4 regions of the Streptomyces sp. NPDC091377 genome follow, and region 4 is predicted to be linked to each of the others. Evidence: riboswitches for the same ligand, from Rfam matches in the RefSeq annotation. Region 4 holds a riboswitch; each other region holds the start of a gene.
What was found. Region 4 has a riboswitch for cobalamin ahead of ACIQNG_RS03900 (ribonucleoside-diphosphate reductase subunit alpha). Riboswitches for the same ligand answer to the same signal wherever they lie in the genome.
Positions count from the first base shown of each region.

Region 1: another riboswitch for cobalamin. It lies ahead of ACIQNG_RS10775 (energy-coupling factor ABC transporter permease); the one in region 4 lies ahead of ACIQNG_RS03900 (ribonucleoside-diphosphate reductase subunit alpha).
Region 2: another riboswitch for cobalamin. It lies ahead of ACIQNG_RS13375 (prenyltransferase/squalene oxidase repeat-containing protein); the one in region 4 lies ahead of ACIQNG_RS03900 (ribonucleoside-diphosphate reductase subunit alpha).
Region 3: another riboswitch for cobalamin. It lies ahead of ACIQNG_RS34900 (cobalamin biosynthesis protein); the one in region 4 lies ahead of ACIQNG_RS03900 (ribonucleoside-diphosphate reductase subunit alpha).

Region 1 is NZ_JBIVUE010000004.1:83,520-88,907, reverse strand. Features, by position in the region: gene ACIQNG_RS10795 (nucleotide pyrophosphohydrolase) at 116-460, opposite strand; gene ACIQNG_RS10790 (ATP-binding protein) at 457-1,593, opposite strand; gene ACIQNG_RS10785 (cell division protein SepF) at 1,871-2,260, opposite strand; gene ACIQNG_RS10780 (DUF4142 domain-containing protein) at 2,523-3,281, shown strand; cobalamin riboswitch at 3,349-3,531, shown strand; gene ACIQNG_RS10775 (energy-coupling factor ABC transporter permease) at 3,561-4,304, shown strand; gene ACIQNG_RS10770 (energy-coupling factor ABC transporter substrate-binding protein) at 4,301-4,765, shown strand; gene cbiQ (cobalt ECF transporter T component CbiQ) at 4,772-5,388, shown strand, end outside.
Region 2 is NZ_JBIVUE010000005.1:198,169-203,556, reverse strand. Features, by position in the region: gene ACIQNG_RS13385 (DUF4430 domain-containing protein) at 1-225, shown strand, start outside; gene ACIQNG_RS13380 (prenyltransferase/squalene oxidase repeat-containing protein) at 235-1,674, opposite strand; cobalamin riboswitch at 1,780-1,855, opposite strand; cobalamin riboswitch at 1,947-2,083, shown strand; gene ACIQNG_RS13375 (prenyltransferase/squalene oxidase repeat-containing protein) at 2,203-4,965, shown strand; gene ACIQNG_RS13370 (hypothetical protein) at 4,962-5,388, shown strand, end outside.
Region 3 is NZ_JBIVUE010000025.1:42,037-47,424, forward strand. Features, by position in the region: gene cobN (cobaltochelatase subunit CobN) at 1-20, opposite strand, end outside; gene ACIQNG_RS34895 (cobyric acid synthase) at 143-1,654, opposite strand; gene ACIQNG_RS34900 (cobalamin biosynthesis protein) at 1,651-2,682, opposite strand; cobalamin riboswitch at 2,795-2,926, opposite strand; gene ACIQNG_RS34905 (hypothetical protein) at 3,104-3,325, opposite strand; gene ACIQNG_RS34910 (anion permease) at 3,437-4,741, opposite strand; gene ACIQNG_RS34915 (lysozyme) at 4,856-5,388, opposite strand, start outside.
Region 4 is NZ_JBIVUE010000001.1:882,812-888,199, forward strand. Features, by position in the region: gene ACIQNG_RS03895 (ribonucleotide-diphosphate reductase subunit beta) at 1-851, opposite strand, end outside; gene ACIQNG_RS03900 (ribonucleoside-diphosphate reductase subunit alpha) at 860-3,259, opposite strand; cobalamin riboswitch at 3,381-3,527, opposite strand; partial or broken gene ACIQNG_RS03905 (GNAT family N-acetyltransferase) at 3,573-3,890, opposite strand; gene ACIQNG_RS03910 (YbdD/YjiX family protein) at 4,345-4,563, opposite strand; gene ACIQNG_RS03915 (carbon starvation CstA family protein) at 4,535-5,388, opposite strand, start outside.

The DNA.
Region 1 (5,388 bases), on a different contig from region 4:
ACGGAAAATTAGGGACAACAATTCGGAGTCAAGCCGAATTTCAACTACGCAGCGTGATAACGGACTGATCCACTCCCCGAGTTGTCCCGACTCGTCCGGATGTCCGCCGTGTCACTCAAGGCGCCGGAAACCTCAGCTCGTTGCGGTCGATCTTCGCCGCCAGCGCGGCGAGCGGATCGATGTCCAGCACCTCGCACAGCTGAAGCAGATACGCCAGCACATCGGCGACCTCGTCCCGCACCCGGTGCGCGGTGTCGGGGTCGTCCATCACCCGCGCCGACTCCTCCGGGGTCGACCACTGGAAGATCTCGACCAGTTCGGACGCCTCCACGCTCAGCGCGGAGACCAGGTTCTTCGGGGTGTGGTACCGCTGCCAGTCGCGCGCCGCCGCGAACGCGGCGAGCCGGCGCTGGAGCGCGGCCACATCGGGGTGCGGTCGCCCGCTCTCGGATCCACTCACGGATCAAGGTGTACCACCGTCACCCCGTCCGCCCGGTCGGCCCACGACCCGTCACTCACCGCCGCGACACAGCGGGTCCGCCCGCCCAGCCCCGCCTTGGCGGCCAGCGCGAGCAGCCCGGCGCGCTGACCCGGGTCGAGACAGCGGTCGAAGCCGTCGGCCAGCACGGTCAGGGACCGCAGGGCGACGGGCCCCTCCCCCGGCGGGTCGGCCTCCAGCACCCCGGCCCCGGTGAGCAGCACCAGGGCGAGGGCGAGATAGCGCAGTTCACCGTCCCCGAGCCGGGCGAACTCCGTACCCGGGCCCTCCCCCCGGTCCAGCAGGGCCCGGATCATGCCGGGTCCGTACGGCTCGGCGAGCACGTCCTCGACGGGGCCCGCGCAGCCCGCGCGCGCCGCCGCGACGAAGCGTCCGTGCCGGCGCGGGCAGTCGCCCCGGGTGCGCCACAGCACCTCGGCCAGGTTGTCGCAGCCGGCCGCCAGCCGGCCGGAGCCGACCGGTACCGGCTCGCGCATCCGGCCCGGGAGCGGGTCGACCGGGACGACGGAGCGCAGGGCCAGCACCATCTGCTCGGCGGCGGCGAGCACCTGACGCTGTCCGTCGGTCTTGCCCGCCACGCGCAGCGGCAGCATCGGGGTGCCGAGCCGGTCGTCGGGGAGCGGGGCGCGGGTGACCGGCGCGGAGCCCGCCGTGTGCCACGCCGCCTGGACCGCGGGCCGCCCGGGGTCCCGCAACGCGGTCTCCAGCAGCACCAGTCCGGCGCCGGTCAGCCGCTCCCCCACGACCCGCAGTTCCGGCTCCGCCTGTACGGCCACGTCGAGCCGGACGGGGCCCTCGGGTCCGTCGGCGGTGCAGCCGATCCGGAACCCCCGGCGGTGCTGGGCGTCGGGCCGCGCCCGCTCGGGCACACACGCGACCGGGTCCGGGAACACATCGCCGAGTTCGGCGCCCCCGGCGAGCCGGGCCAGCGCCTCGTACGCCCGTAGCGCGGTGGTCTTGCCGCTGCCGCTGGGCCCGGCGAACAGCGTCACGGCCCCCAGCGGCAGCCCGGCCCCCCGGTGCCCGGCGAACGCGGACAGCCGTAGTTCGGTGAGACGGGGGCGCTGATCCGCGGGACGCTCTTCGGGGGCCATGCACATACGGGGAACGTAGGTCCCCGGCCGTCCGCCGAACCGTTCCGGCTGACCGCCCTTCCTACGATCGGGGGACGGGCCGACCCGCGCGGGCACCGCCCTCCTGGACCACCGGCCCGCACGGGCACCGCTCCCGGCCCGCAGAGGCCGGCCCCGTTCTTCCGGCTCGCAGAAGCCGCCCTCCTCCTCCCAGCCCGCAGAGGCCGCCCCCGGTCCCCCGGCCTGCGCGTGGCCGCCCCCGGCCCCCGGCCCGCAGAAACCGGCCCCGGTCCCCGGCTCAGGTGCCCGGTACGCCCACGCCCGCCATCAGCCCCTGCACCTCGGTCCCCGGCGGGGTCAGCAGGAAGACATTGCGGTCCACCCGGTGCATCCCGCTGCCCAGTCCGAAGACCACGCCGGTGCTGAAGTCCAGGACGCGCTTGGCGACATCGCCCTCCGCGCCGGTGAGATCGAGGAGGACCGGGATACCGCCCATCAGGGTCTCGGCGACCTCGCGGGCGTCGGCGAAGACATTGACCCGCAGGACCACGAAGCGGCGGCGGGCCTCGGTCTCCGCCTCCGGCAGGGCACGGTGGCCCACCGCCGAGGGCCAGGCGTCATGGCCGCGCAACGGCACGACCTGGGCGAGCCCCTCCCACTGTTCGTCGGTGACATCGCGACGGTTCACCGGCTCCCCCCGATCTGACTCGCACTCATCGCCTGCACCAGCCAATTCTTACGCGAAGTCACCCGTTCGGCCGAACTCCGACACGGCAGTGACACGGTGTGCGACCGACCTCATACCCAGAAGCGACGCTTCTGTGACGTACCGCACAGCATCTGTGCGGAAAATCGCGGTTTCCGGTGACGGTTCCGCGACCGTCGTCCGTATCCCCTGTCGTAATCCCCTGTCGTCACCGCTGTACCTGTTCTTCGTGCCAGGAGGCCGCATGCCCTTCTCCCGCGCCACCGTGGGAAGCGTCTTCGTCTTCGGTGCCATGGGGCTGACCCTCACCGCACTCGCCTACCCGGCCATGGTGGGCGTCGAGAAGACCGCGGGTGATCAGAGCCGGATCATCGCCAACACCCAGTGGGGGCCGCTCACCGAAGCGGACCGCGACTTCGTGGTGAAGGTACGGGCCGCCGGGCTCTGGGAGTACCCGCTGGGCCTGATGGCGATGGAGCGGGGCACGACCGAGGAGATGAAGGAGGCGGGCAAGCACCTCGTCGTCGGCCACGGCGGACTCGACGAGCTGTGCCGCAGGATCGCGCCGCAGCTGAACATCACCCTGCCCAACCAGGCCAGCCCCCAGCAGCAGCAGTTCGTGGCCACCGTCGACGCCGAGAACGGCAGGTCGTTCGACTCCACGGCCGTCCAGATCATGCGGGTGACCCACGGCCAGATCTTCCCGGTGGTCGCCAAGGTCCGCGCCAACACCCGCAACACCCTGGTCCGTCAGCTCGCCGACCTCGCCAACGACACCGTGCTCGACCACATCACCGTGCTGGAGAAGACCGGCCTGGTCAACCATGAACAGGTCAACTTCCAGCAGGCCACCTCGCCCAAACTCCCCAAGGCCCAGCTCACCCCGCCGCCCCCGCAGCCCGGCGCCCCCGTCCTCGCCCTCACCCCGCGCCCCGACCTCGGCATCGACACCGCCGGTCCCACGCCGAGCCCGTCGGCCACCTCCCGGGAACCGACGGACTGAGCCTCCCCTCCCCCGCCCCGACACCCCCCGGACACCAGTCCGTGCTTGTCATGGCCCCATCCCGGCATTACTGTCACCTCGCCTTGGTGAACGGGAAACCGGTGCGGAACCGGTGCGGCCCTCGCCACTGTGATCGGGAAGTCCTGCTCCGGCCCGCACGGGCAGCCACTGGGTCCTCGGACCCGGGAAGGCGGAGCACGGGCGGTGGTACCCGTCAGCCAGGAGACCGGCCAAGGCGCGTCGTCCATCCACGAGGTGCTGGAGAGGGTCTGCTGAGCCATGCACATAGCCGAGGGTTTCCTGCCCCCGGCGCACGCGATCGCCTGGGGTGTCGCGTCGGCGCCGTTCGTCGTCCACGGAGTACGGTCACTCACCCGTGAGGTCAGGGAGCATCCCGAGAGCACCCTGCTCCTCGGCGCGTCCGGGGCCTTCACCTTCGTCCTGTCCGCGCTGAAGCTGCCGTCGGTCACCGGGAGTTGCTCCCATCCGACCGGCACCGGCCTGGGCGCCATACTGTTCCGGCCGCCGGTCATGGCGGTGCTCGGCACCATCACCCTGCTCTTCCAGGCGCTGCTGCTCGCCCACGGCGGGCTGACCACGCTCGGCGCCAACGTCTTCTCCATGGCGATCGTCGGCCCCTGGGCCGGATACGCCGTCTACCGGCTGCTGCGCCGCTCCGGCGTCCCGCTGATGGGCGCCGTGTTCTGCGCCGCGTTCGTCGCCGACCTCTCCACGTACTGCGTCACCAGCGTCCAGCTCGCGCTCGCCTTCCCCGACCCGGGCAGCGGGTTCCTGGGCGCCCTCGGGAAGTTCGGCTCGATCTTCGCCGTCACCCAGATCCCGCTCGCGGTGAGCGAGGGGCTGCTGACCGTCCTGGTCATGCGGCTGCTGGTGCAGTCCAGCAGAGGTGAGCTGACCCGGCTCGGTGTGCTGGTCACGGGCGGCCGGTCCGGCAAGCGCGCGGACACCGAGCCGCAGGCCGGTACCGACGCGGGCACGGACGCCGGGGCGGTGACCCGATGAAGCGCGGCACCCGGATCAACCTTCTGCTGCTGCTCGCGGTGGCCGCCCTCGCCGTACTGCCGCTCGCGCTCGGTCTCGGCGACCACAAGGAGGAGCCGTTCGCGGGGGCCGACGCGGAGGCGGAGACCGCGATCACCGAGATCGAGCCGGACTACGAGCCCTGGTTCTCCCCGCTGTACGAGCCGCCGTCCGGTGAGATCGAGTCCGCCCTCTTCGCCCTCCAGGCGGCCCTCGGCGCGGGCGTCCTCGCGTACTACTTCGGTCTGCGGCGCGGTCGCCGTCAGGGGGAGGAACGGGCCCTGCGGCAGGACGGCACAGACAGCGCGGACGGCACGGACGGCACCGACGGCGCGGACGGCACCCCGGCCGCCTCCGCCTCCGCCCCCGTCAGTTCCGGCTCCGGCGCTGACGCTGGCGCGAGCGCCTCGGACGGTCCCGCCGCTCCCGTGCCCCCCGGCTGACGCCGCGTGTTGCCGATCGATGTGGCGGCGCACGGCAGTCGCTGGCGGCGGCGGCATCCCGTCGACAAGGCGGTGCTGGGGCTCGGGCTGACCGGGCTGGCGATCTCGTTGCCGCCGTGGCCGGGCGCGGCCCTGGTGCTGGTGACCGCGCTGGCGGTGCTGCTGGGGCCGGCCGGGGTGCCGGGACGCGCGCTGTGGCGGGCCTGGCGGGTGCCGCTGGGGTTCTGCGCGACCGGCGCGGTACCGCTGCTGGTGCGGGTCGGCGGCCCGGACGGGTTCGTCGGACTGGCCGAGGGCGGGGCGGTACGGGCCGGGGAACTGCTGCTGCGGACCTCGGCCGCCTCGCTGGGCGTGCTGCTCTTCGCCTTCACCACACCGATGTCCGACCTGCTGCCCCGGCTGGTCCGGGCGGGTGTGCCCGCGGCCGTCGTGGACGTGGCGCTGGTGACGTACCGGATGAGTTTTCTGCTGCTGGACTCCGTGCGGCGGATCCGGGACGCGCAGGGCGCGCGGCTCGGGCACACCGGGCGGGCGGCGCGCTGGCGGTCGCTGGGCGGGCTGGGTGCCACCGCGTTCGTCCGGGCCTTCGACCGGGCGGCCCGGCTCCAGGCCGGACTCGCCGG
Region 2 (5,388 bases), on a different contig from region 4:
CCCACCGCCGCACTCGACGACGCCGCCCGGAAGGCCCACTTCACGTGGGACGGCACCTGGTACCCGTCCTTCGAGGACTACTTCGTGGAGAGCGTCAAGAACGTCAGCGGGGGCGGGGTCGCCTACTGGAACATCTCCGTCAACGGGACCTCCACCCCCGTCGGCGGCTGCCAGTTCAAGCTGAACGCGGGCGACCAGGTGGCGTTCACCTGGACGGCGCTCTGAGGTCTGCCGTCACGCGCCCCAGCGCACGGCGATGGTGTCGCCCACCCCGATGGTCCGCTCGCGTGTCGCCGAGGTGAACGCGGAACCGTCGACGCTCACCTTCCAGGTGTTCGTACCGCTGTCGGCCTTCCCGTTGAGGGAGGTGATCGCGCCCGTGCCGGAGGACGGGGTCAGCGCGGTGACACAGCCGGACGGGGTGGCGGCGCCGAGCGCCGCGTCCAGGACGGCCCCCAGGGTCGTCGTCGTACCCGTCGGGGTCAGGGCGACCGAGCAGACCTTGAGGCCGCCCGCCCCGTCGTCGACCGTGAGGGCCAGCCGGGTCGCCGTGCCGGACGTGAAGGAGCCCTGGCCCACCCATCGCGGGGCGCCCGGCGTCGTCGGGACCGGCGGGGCGGAGGTGAAGCCGCCGCCCGCCACCGCGCGCAGCCCGTCGATGGAGGCGTACGCCGACGGCGCGGTGTCACTGGGCAGGTACTTGAAGCCGCCGCCCGGGTTGAACTGCTGGGCGATGAGGAAGTCCACCGGCGTCTTGCCCAGGGCGGTGAGGAAGTCACCGGTCTGCGGGTTGATGCCGCAGGCGTTGAGGCCGGAGACCGCCCAGCCGTTGGAGTCGGTGTTGACCCCGAACATGGCGTTGAAGGCGCCGCTGTTCGCGACGAGCTTGCTCTTGAGGAACGCCTTGGCCTGCGTGATGTCCGGGTCCGTGTTCGGGACGCCGGACACACACAGCGCGGCCATCGCGGCGCCGGTCATGTCGATGTCGCTGGGGGCGGCGAGCTGGGCCGGGTTGCCCTCGGCCTTGCTGTAGTTCCAGCCGCCGTCGTTGTGCTGGTTGGCGCGGACCCGGGTGACCATCGCGTCCCGCAGGGATTGGGGGACGCGGACCTGCCCGGACTGGGTCCTCGCCCCGTTCAGCGCGAGCGCCGCGAAGACCGTGCCGTTGAAGGTGGCCGAGGGGCCGAAGTAGCCGGGCTCCGCGGTCTGCCAGTACCGGTAGATGTCCGCTATCAGGTTCCGGGACGCCGAGACCCGGGCCGGGTCGATACCGGCCGCGTAGGCGTTGAGCGTCGCCCGCTCGTAGTCGGTGACCACGGGGGTGGCGGAGGGCCAGCCGCTCGTCGAGAGCAGAGCGCGGTAGACGGTTCTGGCGTTCTTCGTGGTGTCCCCGCCCGGTGCGACGTCCACGGCGGCGGTCCCGGCCGGGGCGAACGCGCTGAACGCCCACTCGTTGGACAGCCCCGGCCCGGCGTACGAACCGTCCGCCGCCTGGAGGGACTTGAGATAGGCGACGCCATTGGTCTTGGAGGTGGCGATCTGCCCCGGCGTGGCGGTTGCCGAGGCGGGCAGCGCGGTGAGCGCGAAGGCGCCGAGCCCGGCGGCCGAGGTGAGGACGAGACGCCGTACGACCACCCGGCGGGAACGGCGTACGGCGGTGACGGGACGGGACATGGGCTGCTCCTGGGATCAGGGACGCGGCCATGGCCCGGCGAGCAGCGCGGGGCGCGACCGCCGTCCGGAACGCGTGGACCGGCTGCCAGAAGAACTGCGCCGCCTGGGCATTCGGGCTCGGTCCGGCCTCCAGCCGTCCCACACCGCTGCGCGTCAGCCCCGGATTCCCACCGGGTTCCCCCACTCGGCAGTGCGGGACGGTACCCGACCGGGGATTGCGCCGCCATAGGAGCCATGTCACCCCGCGCGCCCCCTCCGGCCGCCTTGACGGCGGGTACCGGCCGTGTTCAAATCCGCCTGTTACGCAAGGAGTTCCAGGGGAAGCCGGTCGAAATCCGGCGCTGACCCGCAACCGTAGGCCCGGCCGCGCGCCGGGCGAGCCGGACTGCCTGGAGCGTGAACGAGCGACAGACGCCGTCGCGGACTACGGCGTGGTGCGACCAGCCTCCGGGCACGGGACCCCCGTGTGCCGCGAGGCTTTCCCCACGTTCCCGTCCCGCGCCGGACCGGTGAGACGAGGGGGCCGCGGTGCGGACCGCAGAGCGCAGAGAACGACGGCCGGGCGGCAGACCCGCGCCCTGGACCGCGGCCACGACGGCACTGCTGGTGCTCGTCGCCGCCTGCGTCACCTTCCTCACCGTCACCTCCCCGGCGGCGGCCGACCCCGTCGGCACCTGCACCGCCACCAAGGGCGCCGTCGTCGCCGTCGACTTCGGCCCCTTCGGGGGCACGGTGGAACGCGGCTGCGACACCACCCCCACCACCGGCTACGACCTGCTGCACGAAGGCGGATTCACCACCGAGGGCACCGGGCACGACGGCCCCGCCTTCATCTGCCGCATCGGCTACGGCGCCTCCGGCACCCCGTACCCGACCCCGGACCGCGAGGACTGCGTCCTGACCCCGCCCGCCACCGCCTACTGGTCGTACTGGGTGGCCGGTCCCGAGGACGACACCTGGTTCTACAGCCAGTACGGCGCCATGGACCGCAAGCCGGCCGACGGCGACGTCGACGCCTGGGTGTTCGGCGGCACCGACATCGGCGGCACCACCGGCCGCCCCACCTTCACCCCCGACGACGTACGACCGGACGGCGGGAGCACGCCCGACCCCGACCCGACCCCCACCGGAGCCCCCGGCGACATCGACGCCCCCGGCGCCGCCGCCTGGCTGAAGGGCCGGCTCACCGACGGCGAGCGGATCGTGGACGAGGGCGCCGAAGGCCCCAACCACTTCCTGACCGTCCAGACGGCCTACGCCCTCGCCGCGGCCGAGGGCTCCGGCGCGACCCTGCGCAAGGTCACCGACTTCCTCGCCAGGACCGCCACCCCCCACGCCTACCCCGCAGGCGCCGACCAGGCCCCCGACGCCACCGCGGCGGCCCGGCTCGCCCTCCTCGCCACCGTCACCGGACGCGACCCGGGCGACTTCGGAGGCCACGACCTCACCGGCGACCTCCTGCGGCACGTCTGCCCCGCCGGCCCCGACTCGGGCGACGGACCCACCCCCGGCTGCACCGCCAGGGGCGACTTCCGCGACGCCGGCTACACCGAAGGCCAGGCCCTCGCCGTGCTCGCCCTGCTGCGCGCCGGGCAGACCCCACCCGCCTCGACGGTCGACCGGCTGGCCCGGCTCCAGTGCCGCGACGGCGGGGTCACCAGCATCCTGATCCGCCCCGGCGAGAACTGCGACGGCGACGCCGGCACCACCGGCCTGGTCGCCCTCGTGCTCCGGAAGGCGGGCGGACACACCGCCGAGGTCGCCAAGGCACGCCGGTACCTGACGAAGAACCAGCGCCTGGACGGCGCCTTCCCCGCCTACACTGGTTCCCCCACCGCCGGGGTGATCACCACCGCCTACGCCGCCCAGGCGCTGCGCGCACTCGGTGAGACCCGACGCGCGGACGCGGCCGTCGGCTGGCTCTCACGCGAACAGACCGACGCCGGCGGCTTCGCCTTCGAGGAGGGCGTCACCGACCCCGTGGTCTACCCGACCACCCTCGCCGTGCTCGCCGGAATCGGCACGAGCCTCGCCGACCTGACCGCCAAGGCACCCGAGCCGACGGAGCCGCCCACACCGACGCCGTCGACCACGGCGTCCCCGGGCGAAGGGCCGGACCTGGCCAAGGGCGTCGCCTACCTCACCGGCCCCGCCCGCCTCAAGCAGGGCCAGTACTACACCGCCGGACCCGGCACCTCCCGCGCCGACTTCGGCCTGACCATCGACGGCGCCTACGCGCTCGCCGCGACCGGCCTGGACAACGCCACGCTGCGCGGCATCGTCGACTTCCTCGACCAGGAGGGAACCGACGGCGAGGACCGCACCGTCAACGACTGGACCGGCATCGGCACCAGGTACGCGGCGGGCGGCTCCCTCGGCAAGACCGCGCTGCTCGCCGAGGCCGTCGGCCGCGACCCGCGCGACTTCGCGGGCCACGACCTGATCGCCGCGCTGGAGAAGGCCGTGTGCGCCGGCGCCAGCACCGCACCGGACCGCTCCTGCGCGGCCAAGGGCGCCTACACCTACGCCCCGTCCGTCTTCTCCCAGTCCCTCGCCGTCATCGCCCAGCTCAGGGCGGGCGAGGAGGACGCGGCCCAGGAGCCCATCGCCTACCTGAAGAGCCTCCAGCACGACAACGGCGCCTGGCCGAGCCTGATCCCGCCCACCGGCGACTTTGACGTGGACTCCACCGCGATGGCCGCGATGGCCCTCGACCTCGCCGGTGAGGACGCCGCCGTGGACGAGGCGCTCAGCTGGATCGCCACCCGGCAACTCGCCGACGGAGGCTTCCCCGGCGCGGCGGGGAACTCCGTCAACTCCGCCGCCCTCGCCGTCCAGGGCCTGTCGCTGGACACCGCGACGTACCGGGACGAGATCGCCGACGCCCGCCGGTTCCTCGCCGCGCAGCAGAACGGCGACGGCGGCTTCAACGTGGCGAAGGAGGGCCAGCGCGGCTCCGATCTGCGCGCCTCCACCCAGGCCGTCGGCGGCTCCACCGGGATCTCCTTCGCCGACCTGGAACGCAGCCTCGACGGCACCTCCCCGCAACCGACACCCCGCCCGAGCGACAGCGGCGGGACGCCGGACATCGTCACCCCGGGCGACTCCGGCGGCTCCGGCGGCGCGGGCGGATCGGACGGCGGCCTCGGCGCCGACGGCGGCAGCGGCGCACTCGCCTCCACCGGCGTGCAGGTCATGGCCCTCGCGGCGATCGCCGCACTGATGACGCTGGCAGGCTGGCGGGTCGTGGTCGTGACCCGGCGCCGGGCCGGGACAGGGAGCGGACGATGAGACGACTGATCACCCTGGCGGCCCGGGTCATGGGCGCGTTCGCCCTCACCACGGCCGCCCTCACCGCCACCACCGCCCCCGCGGCGGCCGACCCCCAGCCGATGGGCCGGTGCACCACCACCTCCGGCGCCGTCCTCGCCGTCGACTTCAGCGACTGGGGCGGCCCGATCCTGCGCTCCTGCGGCACCACCCCCACCACCGGCTACGAACTCCTCAACCAGGGCGGCTGGCGCACCACCGGCACCGGCCACGACGGCCCGGCGTTCATCTGCCGCATCGGATACAGCGGGTACAAGAACGGCAAACAGTTCCCGACCGCCGCCCAGGACGACTGCGTCCTCACCCCGCCCGCCTCCGCCTACTGGTCCTACTGGCACGCCGACCCCGGCCAGAACGACTGGAGCTACAGCCAACTCGGCGCCA
Region 3 (5,388 bases), on a different contig from region 4:
TCGGTGTCGGCGGTCGACAGCAGCAGCACGGTCCCGGTGGGGCCGGAGGCTCCCGAGGTGCCGGTGGTGCCGGTGGTGCCGGTGGTGCCGGTGGGGCCGGAGGCTTCCGAGGTGCCGGTGGTGCCGGTGGTGGTGCCAGAGGTCATGCGGGCGCTCCCGGGGGGATGAAGGGCAGTCCTTGCGGCGCACCGGACTCGATGAGCCGCCACAACGCGTCCGTGTCCGCGTGCTGTTCGATCAGATCGCCGAGCAGGTCGAGCTGCTCCTCGCGCAGCGCGGCGAAGCTCGTGCCGGGCGCCGGCACGAAACGGCGCCCCGAGGCGGCGGCCACCTCACGGAGGAACGCCCGCCGGAACCCGTCCGACTCCAGCGAGCCGTGCCAGTGGGTGCCCCAGGTCCGGCCGACCCGGCACCCGTCGAGAAAGGGCTCGCCCGCCCTGACCTCGGCGACCCCGTGGTGGATCTCGTACCCCTCGACCGGCTCCCCGAGGGCCTCGCCCACGGGCCGCGCGAGGGTCTTCTCCGGCGCGAACCGCACCCGCACGGGCAGCAGTCCGAGCCCGTCGACGGCGCCGCGCCGGCTCTCGACGTCGTCGTGGATGTGCTCGGCGAGGATCTGGAACCCGCCGCAGATCCCGAGGACCGGCAGCCCGTCGGCGGCCCGCCGGGCGAGCGCGTCGGCCAGCCCGCGCTCGCGCAGCCAGTCGAGGGCCTTCACGGTCCCCCGGGTCCCCGGTACGACGACGAGGTCCGCGTCGGCCAGTTCCTCCGGCCGGTCCACGAACCGCACCACGACCCCGGGTTCGGCGGCCAGCGCGTCCACGTCCGTGAAGTTGGACATCAACGGCAGCGCGCACACCGCGACCCGCAGCACGTCGGGGCCGGCCGGCGGTGCCACCACCGACTCCCGCACGGTCCCGCGCAACGACACCCGCAGCCCGTCCTCCTCGTCGATCCCCAGCCCGTGGCGGTAGGGCAGCACCCCGTAGGAGGGCCGCCCGGTCAGCCCCTTGAGCATGTCGAGGCCGGGCTCCAGCAGGGACACATCGCCGCGGAACTTGTTGACGAGGAACCCGGCCACCAGCGCCTGGTCCTGGGGCGACAGCAGGGCCACCGTCCCGAAGAACGAGGCGAACACCCCGCCCCGGTCGATGTCCCCGACCACCAGCACCGGGATCCGCGCGGTGCGGGCGATCCCCATGTTCACGATGTCGGTCCGCCGCAGATTGATCTCGGCGGGACTCCCGGCCCCCTCGCAGACGACGACGTCGTACGACCGCCGCAGTTCGGCCAGACAGTCCAGCACGGTCCCCAGCAGCCGCTCCTGCCGCCCGCCGTGATAGCCCCGGGCGCTCATCTCGCCCACGGGCCTGCCCATGAGCACGACCTGACTGCTCCGGTCGCCGCCCGGCTTGAGCAGCACCGGGTTCATCAGCGCGGTCGGCTCCACCCGGCAGGCCGCCGCCTGCATGGCCTGGGCCCGCCCGATCTCCGCGCCCTCCCGGGTCACGAAGGAGTTCAGCGACATGTTCTGCGCCTTGAACGGCGCGACCGCGACGCCCTGCCGCGCCAGCCACCGGCAGATCCCGGCGGTGACGACGCTCTTGCCGGCGTCGGAGGTCGTCCCGGCGACCAGCAGCCCGTGCCCGGTCATCCGGCACCCCCCGCCCGCCCCGGGCGGTCGCCACGCCGGGCGGCACGCCGGGCGCCACGGCCGGGCACCGCCCGCGACGCCGCGCGCCCACGCAGCCGCAGCAGCGCCCCACCCGCACTCGCACCGAGCGCCAGCCACTGCACGCGCCGCGACAGCCGCACCGCGCGCTCGACGTCCGCGATCCCCACCGCCCGGCCCTCCCCGTTCAGCACCGGCCGCCGCTCGACCCGTCCCGCATACGACAACGTCCCCCCGAGCCGTACCCCCAACGCCCCCGCGAACGCCGCCTCCACGACCCCCGCGTTGGGGCTCGGATGCCGCGCGGCATCGGCCCGCCAGGCCCGCACCGCCCCCCGGGCACCGGCGGCGTCCCCGCTGCCGGCCACCGCGAGCAGCGCCGTCAGCCGGGCCCCCGGCCACCCCGCCACATCGTCCAGCCGCGCCGCGGCCCACCCGAACCGCCGGTACGTCACCGACCGGTGCCCGACCATCGCGTCCAGCGTGTTCACCGCCCGGAACCCGAGCAGCCCGGGCACTCCTGCCACGGCCCCCCACACCAACGCGCCCACCACGGCGTCCGAGGTGTTCTCGGCGACCGACTCGACCACGGCCCGCGCGATCCCGTCGGCGTCCAGCGCCTGCGGATCCCGCCCGCACAGATGCGGCAGCCGCGCCCGCGCCGCCTCGACGTCCCCGGCTTCGAGGGCCCGCCCGACGGCCCGCGCCTCGCGGCCGAGGGTGGTGCCGCCGACCACCGCCCAGGTCGCGGCGGCGGTCAGGGCCACGGAGGCGGCGCGGGAGGGTCGTACGAGACGCGTGGCGGCGGCGCCCAGGCCGGCGGCGGCGCCCACGCACACAGCGGTGTGCAGCGCGCCCCACCCCCGGTGGTCGCGCCACAGCAGTCGTTCCACGGCGCCGGAAGCCCGTCCGAACGCGGCGACCGGGTGCCCGCGGCGGGGATCGCCGAGGAACAGGTCACCGAGGAGTCCGGCGGCGGCGCCGTACGCGAAGTCGCGCTCGGCACCCATCGGCTCAGCCGGCCGCGGGATCAGTGAACGTCGTGAGGAACGTCGGGGGGCTGAGCCTCGATCGGCAGCCGGGCATGGCGATAGGTCCTCACTCAGGGTGTCCGCGCCCTGGTTCGACGTGACCGGCGGCGAGAGTTCCTGGCTCCCGGGGTTCTCTCCCCGGTGACAGTGGCGGGACCGCGCCGGATTCGCACCGGCTTCCTCTTCTGCCGCCGTAGCTGGCCCCGGAAGTCCACCATGGGGTCCGAACGGCCGTCAACCTGCCGCTGACCTGCGACGGGAGAGTGTGCTGAGCCCCACATCGAGCCCTGCGCCCAGCGGGGACGCGTCCGTCGCACACGCCGAGAGGGCGGATACGGAACCAGCGTTCCGCACCCGCCCCGCATCCCGGTGGGTCCCGGGCCGTTGCCCAGGGGGTTGTCTAAGCGACGATCAGATAGATCCCGTACGCCACCGCCGCCACGCAGGCCGCGAAGCAGGCGTACGCGCCGGTGACCGCGAGGGCCGCGCCGCCGCCCTGCTCCACCGCGCGCTCGTGGCGCGCGAGGCCGGAGATGCCGAGGGTGAACAGGGCCACGAGGGCCACGGTGACCACGAGACTGACGCCGAAGACGGAGCTGAGTGCCGCCCAGTCGATGTCCATGCTGCTGTGTCCTTGGGGATCAGGGGATCAGGGGATCAGGGTGTCGGGGGGATCAAGGGGTCCGGGGGTCCGGGGAGCCGGAGAGCCGGGGGTCCGGGGGTCCGGGCCCGCTCAGACCGTGGCCTTGGGGGCCGTCGGGTCGGCGGGGGTCGCGGGGTCGCCCGGGCCGGTGCCCTGGGCCGGGACGGCCGCGGCGGCGGCCTCGGCCGCCTCGGTGGGCGGCGGGCTGACGGCGGCGACGGCCGCGGTCACCACGCCGGGACCCTCGGCGGACTCGTCGGCCGTGCGCTCGACGGTCCTGGTGCCGGTCTCGTCGGTGTCGTTGACGTTGGTGTGGTCGACGACCTCGCGGCGGGACAGCTTCCAGATCCAGGCGCTGGAGCCGACCAGGAAGACGGCGACGGCGGCGGTTCCCCAGGAGCCGAAGCCGCAGATCCACTCGGCGATCGCGCCGACCAGCGCGGCGGCGGGCAGGGTCAGCCCCCAGGCGACGAACATCCGGGTGGCCGTGGACCAGCGGACCACACCGCCCTTGCGGCCGAGGCCCGCGCCCATGACGGCGCCGGAGACGGAGTGGGTGGTGGAGAGCGAGAAGCCGAGGTGCGAGGAGGCCAGGATGACCGTCGCGGCGCTGGTCTGGGCGGCGAAGCCCTGCTGCGGCTGGAGGTCGGTCAGGCCCTTGCCCATGGTGCGGATGATGCGCCAGCCGCCGAGGTAGGTGCCCAGGGCGATGGCCACACCCGCGGAGACGATGACCCACATGGGCGGGTCGGAGTCGGGGGCGAGGGCGCCGCCGGCGACCAGGGCGAGGGTGATGATGCCCATCGTCTTCTGGGCGTCGTTGGTGCCGTGCGCCAGCGAGACCAGGCCCGCGGAGGCGATCTGGCCGGCCCGGTAGCCCTTGGCGGACGACGTGCTGCCGTCGGACTTCTTCCCGAGTTTGTACGTGAGGCGGGCGGCCAGCATCGCGGCGATCCCGGCCACCAGCGGGGCGGCGATCGCGGGGATCAGCACCTTGGTGATCAGCGCGTCACCGTGCACGGCACCCATGCCGGCGGAGGCGATGGTCGCACCGATCAGACCGCCCATCAGGGCGTGCGAGGAGGAGGACGGCAGGCCCACGAGCCAGGTCAGCAGATTCCACAGAATCGCTCCGACCAGGGCGGCGAAGATGACTTCGGGCCGGATGCCGGACTCGTCGACGAGTCCCTTGGAGATCGTGTTGGCGACCTCCACGGAGAGGAAGGCACCCACAAGGTTGAGCACGGCGGACATGGCCACCGCGACCTTGGGTCTCATGGCACCGGTCGAGATGGTGGTGGCCATCGCGTTGGCGGTGTCGTGGAAACCGTTCGTGAAATCGAACGCGAGAGCGGTGATCACCACGATCGCGAGGATCAGCGAGAAGCTTTCCATTTACCCAGGCATTCGTTCGAGGTCATCGGCCGGATGAACGTAGGTAACCCAGGTGAACGAAGGGTGAACTGAAGGGGGCTTCGGGATGTATGTGACAGGGGGCCGGCATTCCGCTCAGCGTCGGGGGCCCGCAGCGAACGCCTTCAGGCGGTCCATCGACCCGTTGAAGAGATTCTGGTCACCCGGCAGCCGACCGCGGTCCGCGTACTGCCAGATCGTCCAGTACGACCACCCCGCCGGCAGCGTCCCCGCGCTCGCGGAGCCGTACCGGGCCACCCACAGCGGATGATCCGCGGCGAAGGCGGTGCTGCCGCCGGTGCAGGTGTTCCACCAGTGGGCGGTGGTGTAGATCACCGGGCGGCGGCCGGTGAGCCGCGCGACCTCGTCGCTGAACGACCGGATCCAGCCGGTCGTCCGGGCCGGGCTCAGCCCGTAGCACGGGCGCTTCCTGTCGTACGGGTTGTGCTCGATGTCGAGCGCGGGCGGCAGCGTCCGGCCGTCCGCCCGCCAGCCGCCGCCGTTGCGCACGAAGTGCGCCGCCTGCTCCCTGCCCGGGGACCGGTCCGGCCGGGCGAAGTGGTAGGCGCCCCGGATCAGTCCGGCCTCGCGCGCGCCGCGGTACTGCCGGCCGAAGTGGGGGTTGCGGT
Region 4 (5,388 bases):
GCCACGCACTCCAGGTACTGCCGCATCGACTCGGTGTTCATCCCGGGCAGGCCGTCACCGCACAGGTCGCGCGCGAACTGCAACTCGGCCTCCACGGCCTCCCGCAGCATGTCGGTGACCTCCTGCCGGAGCCCCTCGTCGAACAGCTCGGGCTCCTCCTTGCGCACGGTGTCCACCACGTCGAACGCGAAGGACATGTGCATCGTCTCGTCGCGGAACACCCAGTTGGTGCCGGTGGCGAGACCGTGCAGCAGACCCCGGCTGCGGAACCAGTAGACGTACGCGAAGGCACCGTAGAAGAACAGGCCCTCGATGCACGCGGCGAAGCAGATCAGATTCAGCACGAAACGGCGCCGGTCGGACTGGCTCTCCAGCCGGTCCAGCTTCTCGACCTCGTTGATCCACTTGAAGCAGAACCCGGCCTTCTCGCGGATCGAGGGGATGTTCTCCACCGCCGCGAACGCCGCCGTCCGGTCCTCCGGATCGGGCAGATAGGTGTCGAGCAGCGTCAGATAGAACTGGACGTGCACGGCCTCCTCGAAGAGCTGCCGACTCAGATACAGCCGGGCCTCCGGGGAGTTGATGTGCTTGTACAGCGTCAGCACCAGGTTGTTCGCCACGATCGAGTCACCCGTGGCGAAGAACGCCACCAGCCGGCCGATCAGATGCTGCTCCTCGGGGGAGAGCTTGGCGAGGTCCGCCACGTCCGAGTGAAGGTCCACCTCCTCCACGGTCCAGGTGTTCTTGATGGCGTCCCGGTAGCGCTCGTAGAAATCGGGGTAGCGCATCGGGCGGAGCGTCAGCTCGAACCCGGGGTCGAGCAGGTTCTGGTGACGGGCGGATGTCGACATCGCTGACATTACTGGCATGCCTCGCAGGACTCGGGGTTCTCAAGGGAGCAGGCGACGGCGTCGGGGTCGGCGACCTGCTGGACGGGGATGGTCTTCGCGGCGGGCGCCTGGCCCTGGGCCGCCCGCGCGATCCTGGTCGCCGGACGCGAACGCAGGTAGTACGTGGTCTTCAGCCCCGACTTCCAGGCGTACGCGTACATCGACGACAGCTTGCCGATGGTCGGCGTCTCCAGGAACAGGTTCAGGGACTGCGCCTGGTCCAGATACGGGGTGCGGGCCGCGGCCATGTCGATCAGACCGCGCTGCGGGATCTCCCACGCCGTGCGGTACAGCCCCCGCACCTCCTGCGGGATCCACCCGAAGCCCTGCACCGAGCCGTTGGCGTCGCGCAGCGCCTCACGGGTCCGGGCGTCCCACACACCGAGGTTCTTCAGATCCTGCACCAGATACGAGTTGACCTGGAGGAACTCCCCGGACAGCGTCTCGCGCTTGAACAGGTTGGACACCTGCGGCTCGATGCACTCGTACACGCCCGCGATGGAGGCGATGGTGGCGGTCGGGGCGATCGCGAGCAGCAGGGAGTTGCGCATCCCGGTGGCGGCGATCCGGGCGCGCAGCGCCGCCCAGCGCTCCGGCCAGACCGGCTCCACCCCGTAGTGGTCGGGGTGCAGCACGCCCTGCGCGGTACGGGTCATCTCCCACGCGGGCAGCGGGCCGTGCCGCTCGGCCAGGTCCGCGGACGCCTCGTAGGCGGCCAGCATGATCCGCTCGGCGATCTTCGTGGACAGGGCCTTCGCCTCGGGCGAGTCGAACGGCAGCCGCAGCTTGAAGAAGACGTCCTGGAGGCCCATCGCGCCCAGGCCCACCGGACGCCAGCGGGAGTTGGAGCGGCCCGCCTGCTCGGTCGGGTAGAAGTTGATGTCCACGACCCGGTCGAGGAAGGTCACGGCCGTACGGACCGTCTCGTCCAGGCGCTCCCAGTCCAGGTCGCCGCCGGCCCGGTCCACGAACGCGCCGAGATTGACCGAGCCCAGGTTGCAGACGGCCGTCTCACCGTCGTCGGTGACCTCCAGGATCTCCGTGCAGAGGTTGGAGGAGTGGATGACCTGGCCGGGCCGCGCGGTCTGGTTGGCCGTGCGGTTGGCGGCGTCCTTGAAGGTCATCCAGCCGTTGCCGGTCTGCGCGAGGGTGCGCATCATCCGGCCGTACAGCTCACGCGCGGGGAGCGTGCGCCGGGCCAGGCCCTTGCGCTCGGCCTCGCGGTAGGCCGCGTCGAACTCCTCGCCCCACAGGTCGACCAGCTCGGGCACGTCCGCCGGGGAGAACAGCGACCACTGCGCGTCCGTGTCGACCCGGCGCATGAACTCGTCCGGCACCCAGTGCGCCAGATTGAGGTTGTGGGTCCGGCGGGCGTCCTCACCGGTGTTGTCCCGCAGCTCCAGGAACTCCTCGATGTCGGAGTGCCAGGTCTCCAGGTAGACCGCCGCCGCGCCCTTGCGCCGGCCGCCCTGGTTCACCGCGGCGACCGAGGCGTCCAGGGTCTTCAGGAACGGCACGATGCCGTTGGAGTGTCCGTTGGTGCCGCGGATCAGCGAGCCGCGCGAACGGATCCGGGAGTACGACAGACCGATGCCGCCGGCGTGCTTGGAGAGCCGGGCGACCTGGTGGTAGCGGTCGTAGATGGAGTCCAGCTCGTCCTTGGGGGAGTCCAGGAGGTAGCAGGAGGACATCTGGGGGTGGCGGGTGCCGGAGTTGAACAGGGTGGGGGAGGACGGCAGATAGTCCAGCCGGCTCATCAGCCCGTAGAGCGCGGCGACCTCGTCCAGCGCGCGGACGCTGTCGTCCTCGGCGAGCCCCGCGGCGACCCGGAGCAGGAAGTGCTGGGGGGTCTCGATCACCTTGCGGGTGATCGGGTGGCGCAGCAGATAGCGGCTGTGCAGGGTGCGCAGCCCGAAGTAGCCGAAGCGGTCGTCGGCGGCCGGGTCGATCAGCGCGTCCAGCCGGGCCGCGTGCAGGGTCACGAAGTCGGCGGTGCGATCGGCGATCAGGCCCTCGCGGTGACCGGTCGCCACCGAGCCGGTGAAGGTGGTGACGCCCTGCGAGGCGGCCTCGGCGGCGATGGAGCGGGTCAGCAGCCGGGCGGCCAGCCGCGAGTAGGCGGGGTCCTCGGAGATCAGCCCTGCGGCGGCCTCGGTCGCCAGCTCCCGCAACTCCGCCTCGTCGGCCCGGGCGGAACGGCCGCGCAACGCGGCGGCGGCCACCCGCCCGGGGTCGGCGTCGGTGAGGTCGGCGGTCAGCTCGGTCAGGGTCCGCAGCAGCGCGGCACCTGGACCGTCGTTCCCCTCGGCGGCCACGGGGGTGGCGGCGGAGGCAACTGCTGAAGCCGGGTCGGCTGGCGCGATCGTCACGTGGGGCTCTCCCTCGCTCGGCACGGGACCTCGCCGAGGGCAGGGGGCAGCTCACGAGCGCACGGGGCGTCGCGTCCACCGGCCCATTCCACGAGGCCCGGACGTCCTGCACCCGGACCGGGTGGTCGGGTGCGCCGTCGGCAGGTCCTCGGACTGACCAGGCGCGTGCCGCGAAACCCCGCGAACACGCACAAGTACACCGTTGCGGGACAGTTCCGGATTCGCACCGGATTCCCCTGCGGCGACAGCGAGCATGAGCATACATCTTGTGCCGCGCTGTCGCGTCACCCCCAGATGTTGTGTCGCGACGGTTTCACAGTGTCAACTCGTAGGTGAGGAGAGTGAGGTCGTCCAGCTCCGGTACGGGATTCCAGTCCCGGTGCGGGCTGCGGATGAACCCGAGCCGTTCGTAGAGCCGGTGGGCGGCGTGCATGGCGCTCTGGGTGGAGAGCACGACCCGCTCGGCCCCGGCCGCGCGCGCCACACAGGCGCGTACGAGAGCCTCCCCCACGCCCTGTCCGCGGGCCTCGGGGGCAACCGCCAGCATCCGTATCTCGGCCTCGTCCGGCCGCGCGATGTCGGCCATGGGGTTGCCCCCCGACGGCACGAAGGTGACGGTCCCGAGGACGGCGACCGGCGGGGCGGCGACCTTGTCCGGCGGGACGGCGGCTGGGTCCGGCGTGGCGGTGACCGTGCCCGGCGAGGTGGCGGCCGTGTCCGGCGTGGCGGTGACCGCGCCCGGCGGGACGGCGGCTGGGTCCGGCGTGGCGGTGACCGTGCCCGGCGGGGTGACGGCTGGGTCCGGCAGGACGGTGACCGTGTCCGGCGGGGTCGCGGCTGGGTCCGGCGTGGTGGCCACCCACACCTCGGCGACCTCCGCCCGGCGCGCGACGTCCCTCAGCACGGGGAGATACGGATCCTCCTCCCCGTAGTCCAGCAGCCCCTCCCGAAGATAGGCGTCGGCCACCAGCTCACCGAGCCGGAGGTACTCGTCGGGGCGGGCGGGTCTGATCGTGAGGTCCATGGGGCGAGTGTGCCGGGCGGTGGCCCCCGGTGCCGCCGGGTTTCCGGCCGAGCGCCCGGGGTCAGCAGCAGCGGAAGCCCTCGCGGGGGTCGGTCTCCTGGCGGTCCGTGCGCATGCGCTCGAAGTCGCGCCGGGACGGCACCTCCGCGTCCGGCCGGCCCTTGCGCAGATGGGCGCAGTAACGGTCGTAGGCCGATTCGTCGGTCAGTTCGCGCAGGTACCAGCGGATCCCGCGCAGCGCCCGTGGGACATCAAGGGCCCGGAGCAGTGCCGATCGCATGACGTGCCGCCTCCTCCTTCTCCGCCTTGGTCGGGAACAGCCCGTCCGGGGCCACGATCTTCGACTCCACGTACGGCGCCTCGCTGAGCGTGGACAGGGCCGGGCGGCGGACATGGCGGACGCAGATCCGGGCCGCGTCCACGAGCACCACGACGACCAGCAGCGCGAGCACGGCCGAGAGGACCCCGTCGACCGTGGAGTTGGTGACGATGGTGCGCATGTCGTCCATGGACGTCGCGGGCTTGAGCAGTTGGCCCTTGTCGATGGCGTCCTGGTAGATCTCGCGCTGCTTGAAGAAGCCGACCCGCGGGTCGGAGGAGAACACCTTCTGGTAGCTGGCGGTCAGGGTGACCGTCGCGTCCCAGACCAGCGGGACTCCCGTCACCCAGGCCCACTTCAGGCGGCCCGACTTCACCAGCAGCGTGGTGCAGACGGCGAGCGCGACGGCGGCCAGCAACTGGTTGGCGATACCGAAGATCGGGAAGAGCTGGTTGATCCCGCCGAGCGGCTCATGGACGCCGACCCACAGGAAGTAGCCCCACAGCCCGCACACGATCGCGCTGGTGAGGATCAGGCCGGGCTTCCAGCTGATGTTCTTGAACGGCCGGTAGACGTTCCCCAGCATGTCCTGGAGCATGAACCGGCCGACCCGGGTGCCGGCGTCCAGCGCGGTCAGGATGAACAGCGCCTCGAACATGATCGCGAAGTGGTACCAGAAGGCCCGCATCCCGCCCCCGGTGACCTGGGAGAAGATCTCCGAGACACCGACCGCGAGAGTCGGGGCGCCACCGGTACGGGACTGCAATGAGGCTTCCTCGACGTTCT